4 regions of the Bradyrhizobium sp. CCBAU 11357 genome follow, and region 2 is predicted to be linked to each of the others. Evidence: predicted binding sites of a transcription regulator. Region 2 holds the regulator's gene; each other region holds the start of a gene.
The links. Region 2 encodes PhoB, which activates phosphate uptake and scavenging genes when phosphate is short. Its sites were predicted from a motif close to TGTCATNNANCTGTCAT; they were not measured.

Region 1: a site for PhoB is predicted at 1,875-1,891, ahead of XI05_RS17270 (YdcH family protein). Genes of this name have one in related genera too.
Region 3: a site for PhoB is predicted at 2,290-2,306, ahead of XI05_RS36865 (inorganic phosphate transporter). Genes of this name have one in related genera too.
Region 4: a site for PhoB is predicted at 2,090-2,106, ahead of phnC (phosphonate ABC transporter ATP-binding protein). Genes of this name have one in related genera too.

What each region holds. Positions count from the first base shown of each region.
Region 1 is NZ_LBJW01000099.1:53,568-57,028, reverse strand. It holds gene XI05_RS17290 (GGDEF domain-containing protein) at 38-748, shown strand; gene XI05_RS17285 (hypothetical protein) at 745-996, opposite strand; gene XI05_RS17280 (hypothetical protein) at 1,093-1,311, opposite strand; gene XI05_RS17275 (YdcH family protein) at 1,442-1,648, opposite strand; gene XI05_RS17270 (YdcH family protein) at 1,978-2,157, shown strand; gene XI05_RS17265 (NAD(P)/FAD-dependent oxidoreductase) at 2,303-3,427, opposite strand.
Region 2 is NZ_LBJW01000095.1:86,425-89,885, reverse strand. It holds gene XI05_RS14580 (aspartate aminotransferase family protein) at 1-382, opposite strand, end outside; gene XI05_RS14575 (GcrA family cell cycle regulator) at 842-1,354, shown strand; gene phoB (phosphate regulon transcriptional regulator PhoB) at 1,617-2,324, opposite strand; gene phoU (phosphate signaling complex protein PhoU) at 2,339-3,055, opposite strand; gene pstB (phosphate ABC transporter ATP-binding protein PstB) at 3,067-3,461, opposite strand, start outside.
Region 3 is NZ_LBJW01000113.1:215,120-218,580, reverse strand. It holds gene XI05_RS36875 (putative DNA modification/repair radical SAM protein) at 1-795, shown strand, start outside; gene XI05_RS36870 (UdgX family uracil-DNA binding protein) at 795-2,237, shown strand; gene XI05_RS36865 (inorganic phosphate transporter) at 2,355-3,461, shown strand, end outside.
Region 4 is NZ_LBJW01000111.1:29,619-33,079, reverse strand. It holds gene phnE (phosphonate ABC transporter, permease protein PhnE) at 1-104, opposite strand, end outside; gene phnD (phosphonate ABC transporter substrate-binding protein) at 179-1,114, opposite strand; gene phnC (phosphonate ABC transporter ATP-binding protein) at 1,180-1,989, opposite strand; gene XI05_RS32170 (chloramphenicol acetyltransferase) at 2,165-2,836, shown strand; gene XI05_RS32165 (alpha-D-ribose 1-methylphosphonate 5-triphosphate diphosphatase) at 2,833-3,461, shown strand, end outside.

The DNA of each region.
Region 1 (3,461 bases), on a different contig from region 2:
GGTGAATCCCCGCAAGCCTTCATTGAGCAGGATGCCCATGAAGAAACCAAAAAGGGCGAGCTCTGCGAAGGCCGGAAAGGGCCGGACCATCAGCGCCGGCCGATCCAAAGCCGTTTCGAGCCGCGCGGCCGAACCGGCCTTGCGCGGAGCGCCTGCTGCCGACGACAGCAAGGCGGCCATTCGCGGCCTCAGGAGCAAGCTCAAGGCAGCCCTGCTGCGGATCTCGGAACTCGAGGCGGCCGCCGACACCGATTTCCTGCTCGATATCCCCAACCGGCGCGGTTTCGAGCGCGAGCTCGCGCGCGCCATCGCCTATATGAAGCGCTACCGCGCCAGCGGGGCGCTGATCGTGCTCGACGTCGATCGGCTGAAGCCGATCAATGATTCCTTCGGTCATGCCGCCGGCGATGAGGTGCTCAAGGCGATTGTCGCCACGCTGACGCGACAGGTCCGCGCCTCCGACGTGGTCGGCCGCCTTGGCGGCGATGAGTTCGCGCTGCTGCTCTGGAATCTCAGCGAGACCGATGCCAAGGCGAAGGCCGCCGCCCTGGAGCAGGCGATCGACGAATTGTCCTTCGTCTTTCGCGGCCAGCACGTGACCGCGGGCGCCTCGGCGGGCGTCGCCCTGCTCGGTCCGCAGTCCGCGGCAGCTCGCGCCCTGGAGGAGGCGGATGCCGCCATGTATGTGCGCAAGGCGCACCGCCGGCACGAGGCGGCGGATCAGGCTCCGCAGCGAGCGCCAGTCTAGAGGGTTGCAAGATCTTCCGGCACGTTGCCGAACTTGCGCAGCAGCGTCGCATCCCCGAACTCGCCGGTCATGGGATCGCCGCTGCGGCTGAATGCGACCGCGCCGATATGGCCGGCGCCGCGCGCCAGAATCTCTGCGCGTCGCAGCGCCGCCGTCGAGGACTGGCACTCCTCTGCCGCGCCTGCGACGGGGGATCCGTCATCATCGATCAAAAAGGGCATTGCAACGTAATAGGTCACATCCGACATGGCGTTGCTCCGATGGAGCATGATCCGGAAAAGTGTGAAGCGGTTTTCCGACAAGATCATGCTTAAAACAAAGCGCGATCCCTTCGCGCTTGAAAATCAGGCGGCGCTGCTCTTGCTCCGCATCTTGCTGCGCGAGGTCTCCGGAATGCAGCCCGCGGAAATTGCCGCCTGCAATTCCTCCAGCTCGGCTTCCAGATATTCGTTGGCCATGATCAGCGCCTTGATGGTGCTGCGCAGATTGCCGTCGCACATCGCGATCGCCTGATCGCAGGCCTGTTCATAATGGCTGTTGTCGAGAAGGGCGGTCGCCGACATCTGCGTTGTCCTCGTGTGTTGTGCTTGAGCGTTCTCTGAGGTGCTGGGGTGCCCGCGAATGTTCCTATTTTGTTCTTATCGAGTCAAGCGGATTCGGGAGCGGCGGGCGCCGCGCGAGACCGGCTCGGGCTCAGGCGATGATGTCGGGCGTAATCTGGTCTTCGATGAACGCGATGCGGTCGCGCAACAACAGCTTGCGCTTTTTCAGGCGCTGTAACCGCAACAGGTCGGGGGCGGGCGATTGATGCAACGCATCGATCGCCGCATCGAGATCTCGGTGTTCCTGCTGCAACCGGGTGAGCTCGGCTTCGAGCTCACGCTCATCTTCATTGGTCATGTCTGCGGTGGCCGAAAACCGATAGGCGTGAGATCTGGGCTGTGGATGCCCTGTGGAAATTATCGTCCTTGCGCCGCGTGATCGCAAGCGATCTGCGATCCCTCGTCGCCGATCTCCCGCAAGATATTTCTGCGAGGGGCTGCGGCGCTGCGCCGTCGCATTGATATCATGGATTTTTCCGGCGTGGTTCCCCTAGTCACGCTTCGTTACATATGAACTTTCAAAAATGACGGTGCGACGACGGTTACCCATCGACAGGACGAATCGGTGATGTAGACTTGGGCGTCCGGATCGAATCCTGAGGTTCAACCCTACCGAGGAGGTTTCGAATGACAATTCAGGCACATCTCGTTGAATTGGAACGGAAGCACAAACTTCTCGAAAACGAATTGCACGAAGCTCTCGTGCACCTTTCAACAGACGACCTGCAAATTGTTGAGTTGAAGCGCCGGAAGTTGATGGTCAAGGACCAGATCGAGCGTTTGAAGCAAGGCGACACGCTCCACTAGTAACCCCCGTGACAGTGTAGAGTTGATCACATCCTTCACGCAGGGATGAGAGCATTCGTGCTCATCCCTGCTGCAAGGTGTGCACCGTGCAACAGGTTTGCGCGGCGCCCAGTCTTGTTTGGACGCGTGGTCTCGACACCAACACTTATCCGCTTCTCGAAGCGCTCTCGATGTCTGCGAGCTCGGCGACGTGATCGGCGATCGCGAGCGAGGACGTCAATCCCGGCGATTCGATGCCGAACAGATTGATCAGGCCTGCAACGCCGTGATCGCGCGGGCCCTGCATCATGAAATCCTGCGTGGCCACGGCCGGCGGCACGATCTTCGGGCGGATGCCGGAATAGCTCGGCATCAGCACGCCGTCAGGCAGCGTCGGCCAGTATTTGCGGATCGCGGGATAGAACCGCTCGGCGCGTGAGGGGTCGACCTCGTAATCGATCGTCTCGATCCATTCGACGTCAGGCCCGAAGCGTGCCTGTCCTGCCATGTCCAGCGTCAGGTGCACCCCCAATCCGCCGGGCTCGGGCACCGGATAGATCAGGCGCGAGAATGGCGCCTTGGCGTTGCAGCTGAAATAGTTTCCCTTGGCGAGATAGGCCGGCGGAATCCGATCCAGCGGCATGCCGTCGATGCTGCGCGCCACATGCGTTGCCGACAGCCCCGCGGCGTTGACGAGGAGGCTGCATTGCAGGGTCATCGGCGCCTCGCCGCCGGCATCGATCTCGATGAATCCGGCCGCCGCCCTGGCACGGATCAGCGGAGTGTGAAACGCGAAAGCCGCGCCGGCGTCCTCGGCTTCGCCGCGCAGCGACAGCATGTAGGCGTGGCTGTCGATGATGCCCGTCGACGGTGACAGCAGCGCGGCGTCGCAGGCGAGCGCCGGCTCCAGCGTGCGTGCGGCCTCGCCCGAGAGCAGCTGCATGTCGAGCACGCCGTTGGCCTCGGCATGGGCCTTGATCGATTGCAGCTTCTCGGTCTCTTTCGGGCTGGTCGCGACGATCAGCTTGCCGCAATTCTTGTGCGGGATGCCGCGCTCGTCGCAGTAGCGGTAGAGCGCGTGCTTGCCGGCCACGCACATGCGCGCCATCCAGCTCCCGGCGCGGTAATAGATGCCGGCATGGATCACCTCGCTGTTGCGCGAGGAGGTGACGGTGCCGATCGCCTCGGCTTCCTCGAGCACGATCACCTCGCGCCCGGCCTGGGCGAGCTTCCGGGCCACCGCGAGACCGACCACGCCGGCTCCGATAACGACGCAGTCGACCCTATCCATGGTTGTGCATGATACCAGTTGGAAGCATCGGTGG
Region 2 (3,461 bases):
TGATGATGCGATAACGCTCCGGATGGCCCTTGGAAAAGTGATGGTGGCGGACGAGCTTGACCACACCTTCCAGCGCCTCGGCGCCGGAATTGCAGAAGAACACGAAGTCCGCGAAGCTCTCATTGCAGAGGCGGCTTGCGAGCTTCTCGCCATCGGGGCTCTGGAACAGGTTCGACATGTGCCAGAGCTTCGTCGCCTGCTCCTGCAACGCCTTGACCAGCGCGGGATGAACGTGGCCGAGCGCATTCACCGCCACGCCCGAGGTGAAATCGAGATAGCGATCGCCATTGGTCGCGATCAGCCAGCAGCCTTCGCCGCGCTCGAAACCGAGGTCGGCCCTGGCGAAAACGGGGAGCAAATGCGGCGCGGCGCTGTTAGTCATGACGTCACTTGAATGTTGCGGACGGTGTGAGGCACGCATTGCGCAACGCACCATTGACCGGCCCCGGAAAACGAAACGTGCCGCCTTTTAAGGGCGGCACGTGGCACTATCTTATGCTTGGCAAGACGGGTGTCAATGCCGCCCGGAAAGCCTCGCGAAACGCTGATTCCGTAGTCTTGCGGTGCCGATTTTGCGGGTTTTTCACCACGGAACATGTGGAAGCGAGTCGGCGGACTCTTGCGCGGGAGTCACGCCATATTGTAGCGTTTGGATTGTCAGATACGACATCTCGTGCAGTAGTTCTGATCCCAAAAGTCCTCATGTACCGGCGTAAACGTTCGGGCGTCTTGAGCGCGCCCGGCGAGCCTTAAGGGATTCTGGCGGCACGGGTTTTCAAGGCTTTAGGCATTCGCGGCGAAGCCCCCAGGATGGCAGGCGCGCAGCGAGGGAAAGGGTGCAATGACGGTTTTGACCTGGTCCGATGATCGCGTCGAGCAGCTGAAGAAGCTCTGGGAGGCCGGACTTTCGGCCAGCCAGATCGCGGCGGAGCTCGGCAATGTGACCCGCAATGCCGTGATCGGCAAGGTGCACCGGCTCGGCCTGTCCGGCCGCGCCAAGAGCCCTTCATCGGCAGCGCCGCGGCCGCGCAAGGCACGGCCTGCGCAGCACATGATGCGGGTGACGCGACCCGTTGCGCGCGGCAACACCGCGCTGGCGCAGGCCTTCGAGGTCGAGGTGGAAGCCGAGCCGGTGACCTACGACAACGTGGTGCCGATGAGCCAGCGGCTGTCGCTGCTGGAATTGAACGAGGCGACCTGCCACTGGCCGGTCGGCGATCCCTCGAGCCCGGATTTCTTCTTCTGCGGCGGCAAGGCGCTCTCGGGCCTGCCCTATTGCGCCCAGCATTCGCGCGTGGCCTATCAGCCCGCAGCGGACCGCCGTCGGGCACCGGCGAAGCCGAGCACGCGCTGAGCTTGCGATTTCATTGATTGCCAGGACGGCAGCCGTCACGCGATGACGGCTCCAATTATTCGGTGTCATCCCCGCCTAGTGCGCGATTGCGCACGGGGGGCGGGGACCATAACCACAGGGCGCGGTGATTGCGCGAGATGGTTATTGCGAGTCCCCGCCAAACCACGTCCTGTGGTTATGGATCCCGGGCTCGCGCTGCGCGCGCCCCGGGATGACGGTTGAGGGTGTAGCCGCAGCTCACCACACCGACAGCTCGCAAATCTTACGTCTGCTCGGCCTTCGCGAAGCGATCATCCAGCGCGTAGCCGGCGCCGCGGACGGTGCGGATCGGGTCCTGCTCGCGGCCGAGATTGAGCAGCTTGCGCAGGCGGCCGATATGGACGTCGACGGTGCGCTCATCGATATAGATGTCGCGGCCCCAGACGCTATCGAGCAGCTGCTCGCGCGAGAACACGCGGCCGGGATGCTCCAGGAAGAACTCCAGCAGACGATATTCGGTCGGGCCGAGATCGATCGGCCGACCCGAGCGCGCCACGCGGCGCTTGTCGCGATCGAGCTCGATGTCGCCATAGGCGAGCACGGTGGCGAGCCGCTCGGGGCTGGCGCGCCTGAGCAAGCCCTTCACGCGCGCAAGCAGCTCCGGCACCGAGAATGGCTTGACGATGTAATCGTCGGCGCCGGTTGCGAGGCCCCGTACCCGCTCGCTCTCCTCGCCGCGCGCGGTGAGCATGATGATCGGCAGCTGCTTGGTCTCGGGACGGGTCCGAAGCCGCCGGCACAGCTCGATGCCCGACAGGCCCGGCAGCATCCAGTCGAGCACGATCAGATCGGGAATGTGCTCCTTGAGGCGGGTGTCGGCGTCGTCGCCGCGCATCACCGTCTCGACGTCATAGCCGTCGCCTTCGAGGTTGTAGCGGAGAAGCTCGGTGAGAGCTTCCTCGTCCTCTACCACCATAATGCGTGCGCCCATGTTGTCGTCGCTCCTTAGGTATTCGGCACCGTCGTGGCGAAGGTCGTCATGTCGCCCTTCGGCCGCTTGTCGGTGATCGCCTGGCCCTCGATCATGTAGAACACGGTCTCGGCGATGTTGGTGGCGTGGTCGCCGATCCGCTCGATGTTCTTGGCACAGAACATCAGGTGGATGCAGAACGAGATGTTGCGCGGATCCTCCATCATATAGGTGAGGAGCTCGCGGAACAGCGAGGTGCAGATGGCGTCGACTTCCTCGTCGCCCTTCCACACCGCCATCGCCGCCGGCAGGTCGTGCGCGGCATAGGCGTCGAGCACGCTCTTGACCTGCTGCTGCACGAGGTCGGTCATGTGCTCCAGGCCGCGGAACAGCTTGAGCGGATGGAAATCCGTCTCCAGCGCCGCGACGCGCTTGCCCATGTTCTTGGCGAGATCTCCGATGCGCTCGAGATCGGTCGCAACGCGCATGGCGCCGACGATCTCGCGCAGGTCGACGGCCATCGGCTGGCGACGGGCGATGGTGAGCACGGCGCGCTCCTCGATGCGCTTCTGCAGCGCGTCGAGATCGGCGTCGGTGGTGACGACGCGCTGGCCGAGTGCCACGTCGCGGCGGATCAGCGCGTCGACGGAATCGACGATCATGCGCTCGGCGATGCCGCCCATCTCGGCGACCAAGCGGGTGAGCTCCTGAAGGTCGCTGTCGAAGGCCTTTACGGTGTGTTCAGAACCCATGTTCCGTCTCCTCAGCCGAACCGGCCGGTGATGTAATCCTGCGTGCGCCGATCGCTCGGCGACGTGAAGATCTTGCTGGTGTCGTCGAACTCGATCAGCTCGCCGAGATACATGAAGGCGGTCTTGTCGGAGACGCGCGCCGCCTGCTGCATGTTGTGGGTGACGATCGCGATCGTGTAGTTCTCGGACAATTCCTGGATCAGCTCCTCGACCTTGGCGGTCGAGATCGGGTCGAGCGCCGAGCAGGGCTCGTCGAACAGGATCACCTCGGGCCGCACCGCGACGGTGCGGGCGATGCAGAGGCGCTGCTGCTGGCCGCCGGAGAGCGACAGGCCGGAGGCATTGAGCTTGTCCTTGACCTCGTTCCACAGCGCGCCGCCGCGCAGCGCCTTCTCGACGCGGCCGT
Region 3 (3,461 bases), on a different contig from region 2:
CCCGAGGCCGACGATGCGCTGATCGCGGAGGCCGGCAAATATGCCGACCGCCTTTCGATCAACATCGAGATGCCTGAGGAGGCGAGCCTGCAGCAATTCGCGCCGGAGAAGGACGTGCGCGCGATCCGCCGCACCATGGGCCGGCTGCGGCTGAAGCTGGACGAGGCCGAGGAGAACCGCACAACGAAAACAAAGGCCAAGCCGCAGCGCTTCGCGCCCGCCGGACAAAGTACGCAGATGATCGTCGGCGCAGATAGCGCCTCCGATCACACCATTCTCCACACCAGCGCCAACCTTTACGGCGCCTACCGGCTGCGGCGCGTCTATTACTCCGCCTTCAGCCCGATCCCCGATGCCAGCCGCGCACTGCCCATGCGCGCGCCGCCGCTGCTGCGCGAGCACCGGCTCTACCAGGCCGACTGGCTGATGCGGTTCTACGGCTTCGATGTCGGCGAGATCGTCGACGACAGCGCGATGCTGCCGCTCGACATCGATCCCAAGCTCGCCTGGGCGCTGCGCCACCGCGATCGCTTCCCGCTCGACGTCAACCGCGCCAGCCGTGAGGAACTGCTGCGCGTTCCGGGCTTCGGCACCAGGACGGTCGACCGCATCATCGCAACAAGGCGCACCACCACGATCCGCCTCGCCGATCTCGCGCGGCTGCATGTGCCACGCAACAAGGCGCTGCCGTTCATCGTCCTCAGCGATCACCGCCCCTCATCGCATCGTCTCGATTCCGCCGGGCTGATCGAACGGTTCAAGCCGAAGGCAACGCAACTGGGATTTGGCTTCTGATGCAGTACATCACCCTCGACACCGAAACCGATTTCGACGGCTGGCGCAAGGCCGCGCGGAGCCTCGTGCTTCACCACGTGCCGCCCAGCGATATCACCTGGACCGTGCAAGGCGGCGAAGCGGAGTTGTTCGCGCCGCCCGCGCCGTCTCCGATCCTCGAGGTGAACGACGGCACCTTCAACGTATCAGGCAAATTCGTCGAGCTCGCCAAGGCGGCGATCCTGCATCGTGACGGCGAGCGCTTTGCGATCCTCTATCGCCTGCTGTTCCGGCTGAAGGACAACCACGATCTCATCGAGGTCGCGACCGACCCCGATGTCGCGCAAGTCACGGCCATGGCGAAAGCCGTCTATCGCGACGAGCACAAGATGCACGCCTTCGTGCGCTTCCGCGAGATCGGCCGGGAACGCCAGGCGCATTACGTCGCATGGTTCGAGCCGGAGCATCTCATCGTCGAACTCGCCGCGCCGTTCTTCGCCAAGCGCTTTGCCGACATGCCCTGGTCGATCCTGACCCCGGACCTCTGCGCGCATTGGGACGGCCATGCGCTCTCGTTCACGCCGGGCGTCAGCAAGAGCGAGGCGCCGGGCGAAGACCGTCTCGAGGAAACCTGGCGGCGTTACTACGCCAGCATCTTCAATCCGGCCCGGCTCAAGGTGAAGGCGATGCAGGCCGAGATGCCGAAGAAATATTGGAGGAACCTGCCCGAGGCTTCGATCATTAAGCCCTTGATCGAGGACGCCGAACGCATGACCGGTGCCATGATCGCCAATGCCGCAACCGATCCGCATAAGCCTCAGAAGCGGCCGGAGGCTCCGATGAAACGCAAGCCAGCTGCCGACGATCTCGAAACGCTCCGCGAGGAGGCCGCGCATTGCCGCGCCTGCCATCTCTACAAGGACGCGACGCAGACCGTGTTCGGCGAAGGCCCGAAGAATGCCAACATCATGCTGGTCGGCGAGCAGCCCGGCGACAAGGAAGACCTCGCCGGTCATCCCTTCGTCGGCCCGGCCGGGCAGATGCTCGACCGCGCGCTGGAGGAGGCCGGCGTCGACCGCAAGAAGGTCTATGTCACCAACGCGGTGAAGCACTTCAAATTCGTGCCGCGCGGAAAGATCCGCCTGCACCAGAAGCCGAACACCCCGGAGATCCGGGCGTGCCGGCAATGGTATGAGCGGGAAGTTTCGGCAATCCAGCCCGATCTCATCGTGGCGATGGGCGCAACTGCAGCGCAGAGCGTGTTCGGCAAGATCACTCCCATCGGCAAGAACCGCGGCCGGTTGATCGATCTTCCCGACGGGCGCAAAGCGCTCGTGACGGTGCATCCGTCCTATCTGCTGCGGCTGCCCGATCCCGAAGCCAAGGTGCTGGAGTATCGACGCTTTGTCGAGGATCTGAAGATCGCCGCCGGCTTGCAGAAGAAGGCCGCACGCGCCGCCTAAGCGCTGACAGGACAACGGCATACTTGCAGGAAAACGGCTTTCGCGCCTCGGTTGTCATCCAGGGTTCAAATCCATCGCGGACAATGCCTTGACCTGAAAGTTAAGGGGCGTCCAGACATGACCGATGTTGCATTCGACCGCGCGGTAGCAGATCCCGCGCCCGTCCAGCCGGCCTCGCGGCCAAATCTCGACAAGGGCTTCAATCCGCTGACGATGATCCTGTTCTTCGGCATCCTTGCCGCAGGCCTGCTGTTCGTCGCCTACAGCATCTATGTCGACGTCAATGCCACCGGCGCGCGGGTGACGACCTATCTGCCCTACATCCTCCTGTTCATCGCGCTCCTGATCGCGCTGGGCTTCGAATTCGTCAACGGCTTTCACGACACCGCCAATGCGGTGGCGACCGTGATCTACACCCATTCGCTGCCGGCCGAGGTCGCGGTGATGTGGTCGGGCTTCTTCAACTTCCTCGGCGTGCTCCTGTCCTCCGGCGCGGTCGCCTTCGGCATCGTCTCGCTGCTGCCGGTCGAACTGATCCTCCAGGTCGGCTCCAGCGCCGGCTTTGCCATGGTGTTCGCGCTGCTGATCGCGGCGATCCTGTGGAATCTCGGCACCTGGTTCTTCGGCCTGCCCGCCTCCTCCTCGCACACGCTGATCGGCTCGATCATCGGCGTCGGCGTCGCCAACGCCGTCATGCGCGGCCGCGACGGCACCTCGGGCGTGGACTGGACCAAGGCGACCGAGATCGGCTACGCGCTGCTGCTGTCGCCCCTGTTCGGCTTCATCTGCGCCGCCACGCTGTTGCTCCTGCTCAAGTTCATCGTGCGCAACCCGGCGCTCTATTCCGCGCCGGAAGGCAACAAGGCGCCGCCGCTGTGGATCCGCGGCCTCTTGATCGCGACCTGCACCGGCGTCAGCTTCGCGCACGGCTCGAACGACGGCCAGAAGGGCATGGGCCTGATCATGCTGATCCTGATCGGCACCGTGCCGACGGCCTACGCGCTCAACCGCGCGCTGCCGGAATCGCAGGTCGTCCAGTTCCAGAACACCTCCGATGCCGCCGCCAAGGTGATCTCGGCGAAGGGCGCCGGCCACAGCATCATCGGCGATCCCCGCCCCGCCGTGACGCAGTACATCACGCTGCGCCACATCAACGAGGGCACCTATCCCTCGCTTGCCGTGCTGGTGAAGGACGTCGGCGACCAGGTCGCCAAATATGGCACG
Region 4 (3,461 bases), on a different contig from region 2:
GCTCCCAACAGGAGACGAAGCCGCCTGCGCGAAACCGCCTGTCGATAGGCCGCGTTGAGCGCTGCGAGCTGCTGCTCGGGGAGGATCGAAACCGCTGTCGTCATGAGGTCGAAACAGGTCCCGTCAAAGAAAGAGCCGGGTCTTTGGGACCCGGCCCAGGGTGCATCGTCCCGAAGACTCAGGACGCCTTCTTCTTACGCAGTGCGTCGACGAACTTGATCAGCTCGATCGTGCCATCCCAGTCCTTGGTGGTGGCGGGATGAAAGCCCTTCTTCTGGCCGTCGGAGAGACGGTCGAACGCGGCCTTGTCCTTGGCCGGCGCGTCGAAGAACGCCTTGGCGATGGCCGTCTTGGCGTCTTCCGGCAGGTCGGAATTGTAGGCATAGGGGCCGTTGATGATCGGCGCGGATTTGTGGACGATGCGGAAATCGTCCTTCTTCATCGCCGAGCCGTCGGCGTTCTTCAGCATGCCCTTGGTCAGCATCTGCGCCAGCGTGGAATCGTCGTCGCTGGTCCACTGGTTGGCAGCGACTTCGACCGTGCCCTGCGCCAGCGCCAGCATCGCGTTCTCGTGGCTGCCGGTGAAGACGACCTTGCCGAAATAGGCGTCGGCATCGTGGATGCCCATCTTGTCGAGCTCGAAGCGCGGCACGTTGTTGCCGGAGGTCGAGTTCGGGTCGACGAGGCCGAGATTCTTGCCCTTCAGGTCGTCGATCTTCTTGTAGGCGCTGCTTGCCTTGACGAAGAACACGGAGTAGTAGCCGGTCGAGCCGTCGGCGTTGATGTCGTTGGCGAAGGCCTCGGACTTGACGCCGGTCAGGCGGGCACGCGCGAACGCGGCCGAGCCGTAGCTGGCGATGTGGATATTGCCGGCGCGCTGGCCTTCGATCACCGCGGCATAGTCGTTGGCGATGCGCAGCGTGACCTTCACGCCGAGTTCTTTCGATAGATAAGTCATGAACGGTGCCCAGCGCTCGGTGACGCCCGACGCGTTCTCGGCCGGAACGACCGCAAAGGTCAGCTCGGGGTATTTGGCCTTCCAGTCGTCGGCCGAGGCGGAGGCGGTGAAAGCGAGCACAGCGGCGCCGGCCAGGATTAATCTGCGAGTGATCATGATACCCTCTTCATCGGTTGGGGTCGGTTGACGCAAACTGGCAATTGAACAGGTGCGACGCCGCTTTAAGCGGCCGCGGCGGTTCCGAGCGCCGGCACGCCCTCGGGCGCCGGGACAGGCAGGCCACCCACGACGTCGGCAGCTTCGAGATCGTAGAGCTCGCGCGCGACGTGATCGGTCAGCGCGGCCGGCGCGCCGTCGAATACCACGCGCCCCGCGGCCATGCCGATCAGGCGGTCGCAATAGGTGCGGGCGAGATCGAGCGAATGCAGATTGCAGAGCACCGTGATGCCGAAATGCTTGTTGATGCGCAAAAGCGCATCCATCACGATCTTGGTGTTGCGCGGATCGAGCGAGGCGATCGGCTCGTCGGCGAGGATGATGTCGGGCTGCTGCACCAGCGCGCGGGCGATCGCGACGCGCTGCTGCTGGCCGCCGGAGAGCTGGTCGGCGCGCTGGGCAGCGAGCGAAGCGATATCGAACTGCTCGAGCGCCGACATCGCCAGCGCCTTGTCCTGCTCGGGCCAGGCCTGCGACAGCGAGCGCCAGGCGGGCATCGTCGCGAGACGACCCATCAGAACATTGGTGAGCACGTCGAGGCGGCCGACCAGGTTGAACTGCTGGAAGATCATCGCCGAGCGGGCGCGCCACTGCCGCAGCTCCCTGCCGCGCAGCAAGGTGACGTCGACGCCGTCGAACAGGATGCGTCCGCCGGTCGGCGTCACGAGGCGATTGATGGCCCGCAGCAACGTCGACTTGCCGGCGCCGGATCGCCCGATCACACCGACGAAGCCGCCGGGGGAAACTTGAAACGAAGCGTCGTCCACCGCGGCTTTCGCGCCGAAGCGACACGTCAGGCCTTCAACCACCAGCATACAGGGGCTCCAGAGTAGCTGGAGCCAACCGCTAACGCCCGTGCTTAACACTTGTGTGACACACGCGCTGCGGTGCGGCGATGCTACGCACGTCATCCCCTGTCATCTCGTTGTCATGACATCGTCATCCAGCCACTCGAAGAAAAACGCCCCGCCCTCGCACTTCGGATGCAACATGGCCGCCAAAGCTCTTTCGGTTCAGCCGACCGTCGATCCCTCGGCCAAGCTGCACGAGACCAGGCTCGGCGCCTATACCGAGGTCGGCGCCCGCACCATCCTGCATGAAGTGGCGATGGGCGATTACTCCTATGTCGTGAACGACGCGCAGATCACCTACACCACCATCGGAAAATTCTGCTCGATCGCGGCGATGACCCGGATCAATCCCGGCAACCATCCGATGCATCGCGCCACGCAGGCGCACTTCACCTACCGCTCCAGCGCCTATTTCGAGGGTGAGAGCGACGATGTCGAGTTCTTCGACTGGCGGCGCCATCATCACGTTCATATCGGCCATGACGTCTGGATCGGCCATGGCGCGATCGTGCTGCCGGGCCGCAACATCGGCACCGGCGCGGTGATCGCCGCCGGCGCGATCGTCACCAAGGACGTGCCGGCCTACACCATCGTCGCCGGCAATCCAGCTCGTATCGTGCGGCGGCGGTTCTCGGAGGAGATCGCCGGACGCCTTGCAAAGCTTGCCTGGTGGGACTGGGATCACGACAAATTGCGCGAGGCGCTGCCCCATTTCCGCAAGCTCGGGATTGAAGATTTCCTCTCGACATACGAAGCACGGGCAAGCTCACTCGCCAATTCCCCTGCCAGCAAACGAAGCGCGGTCGCGTGACAGACATATTCATCGAAGGCGGCCGGGCCTTGATCGGCGCCGAGCTCGCCGAAACCTCTCTTCTCGTCTCCGGAACGGACATTGCGGAGCTCGATGCCTCTCGCAGCCGGGCGCGGCTGGCGCTCGATGCCCGTAACCTGCTGGTGCTGCCCGGCATCGTCGATCTGCATGGCGATGCCTTCGAGCGGCAGATGATGCCGCGCGCCGGCGTCGACTTTCCGATCGACGTTGCGCTCGCCGACAGCGACCGCCAGGCGATCAGCAATGGCATCACCACCGTGTTTCACGCCACGACCTGCTCCTGGGAGCCGGGCCTGCGCAGCGCCGACAATGCGCGCGGCCTGATGGAGGCGATCGAGCGGCAGCGCCCGCAATTCGCCGCCGATACCCGCTTCCACCTGCGGCACGAGACCTACAATCTCGATGCCGAGGCCGAGATCGCACAATGGCTCAGCGAGGGCCGCGTCGACCTGTTCGCTTTCAATGATCACATGGACGGCACGGTCGCCGACATGGCCAAGCCGCGCAAGCGCAACCGCATGGTGGAGCGCACCGGGCTGTCGAGCGAGGATTTTGACAAGCTGGTCGAGCGTGTGGTCTCGCGCGCCGCCGAGGTGCCGGCTTC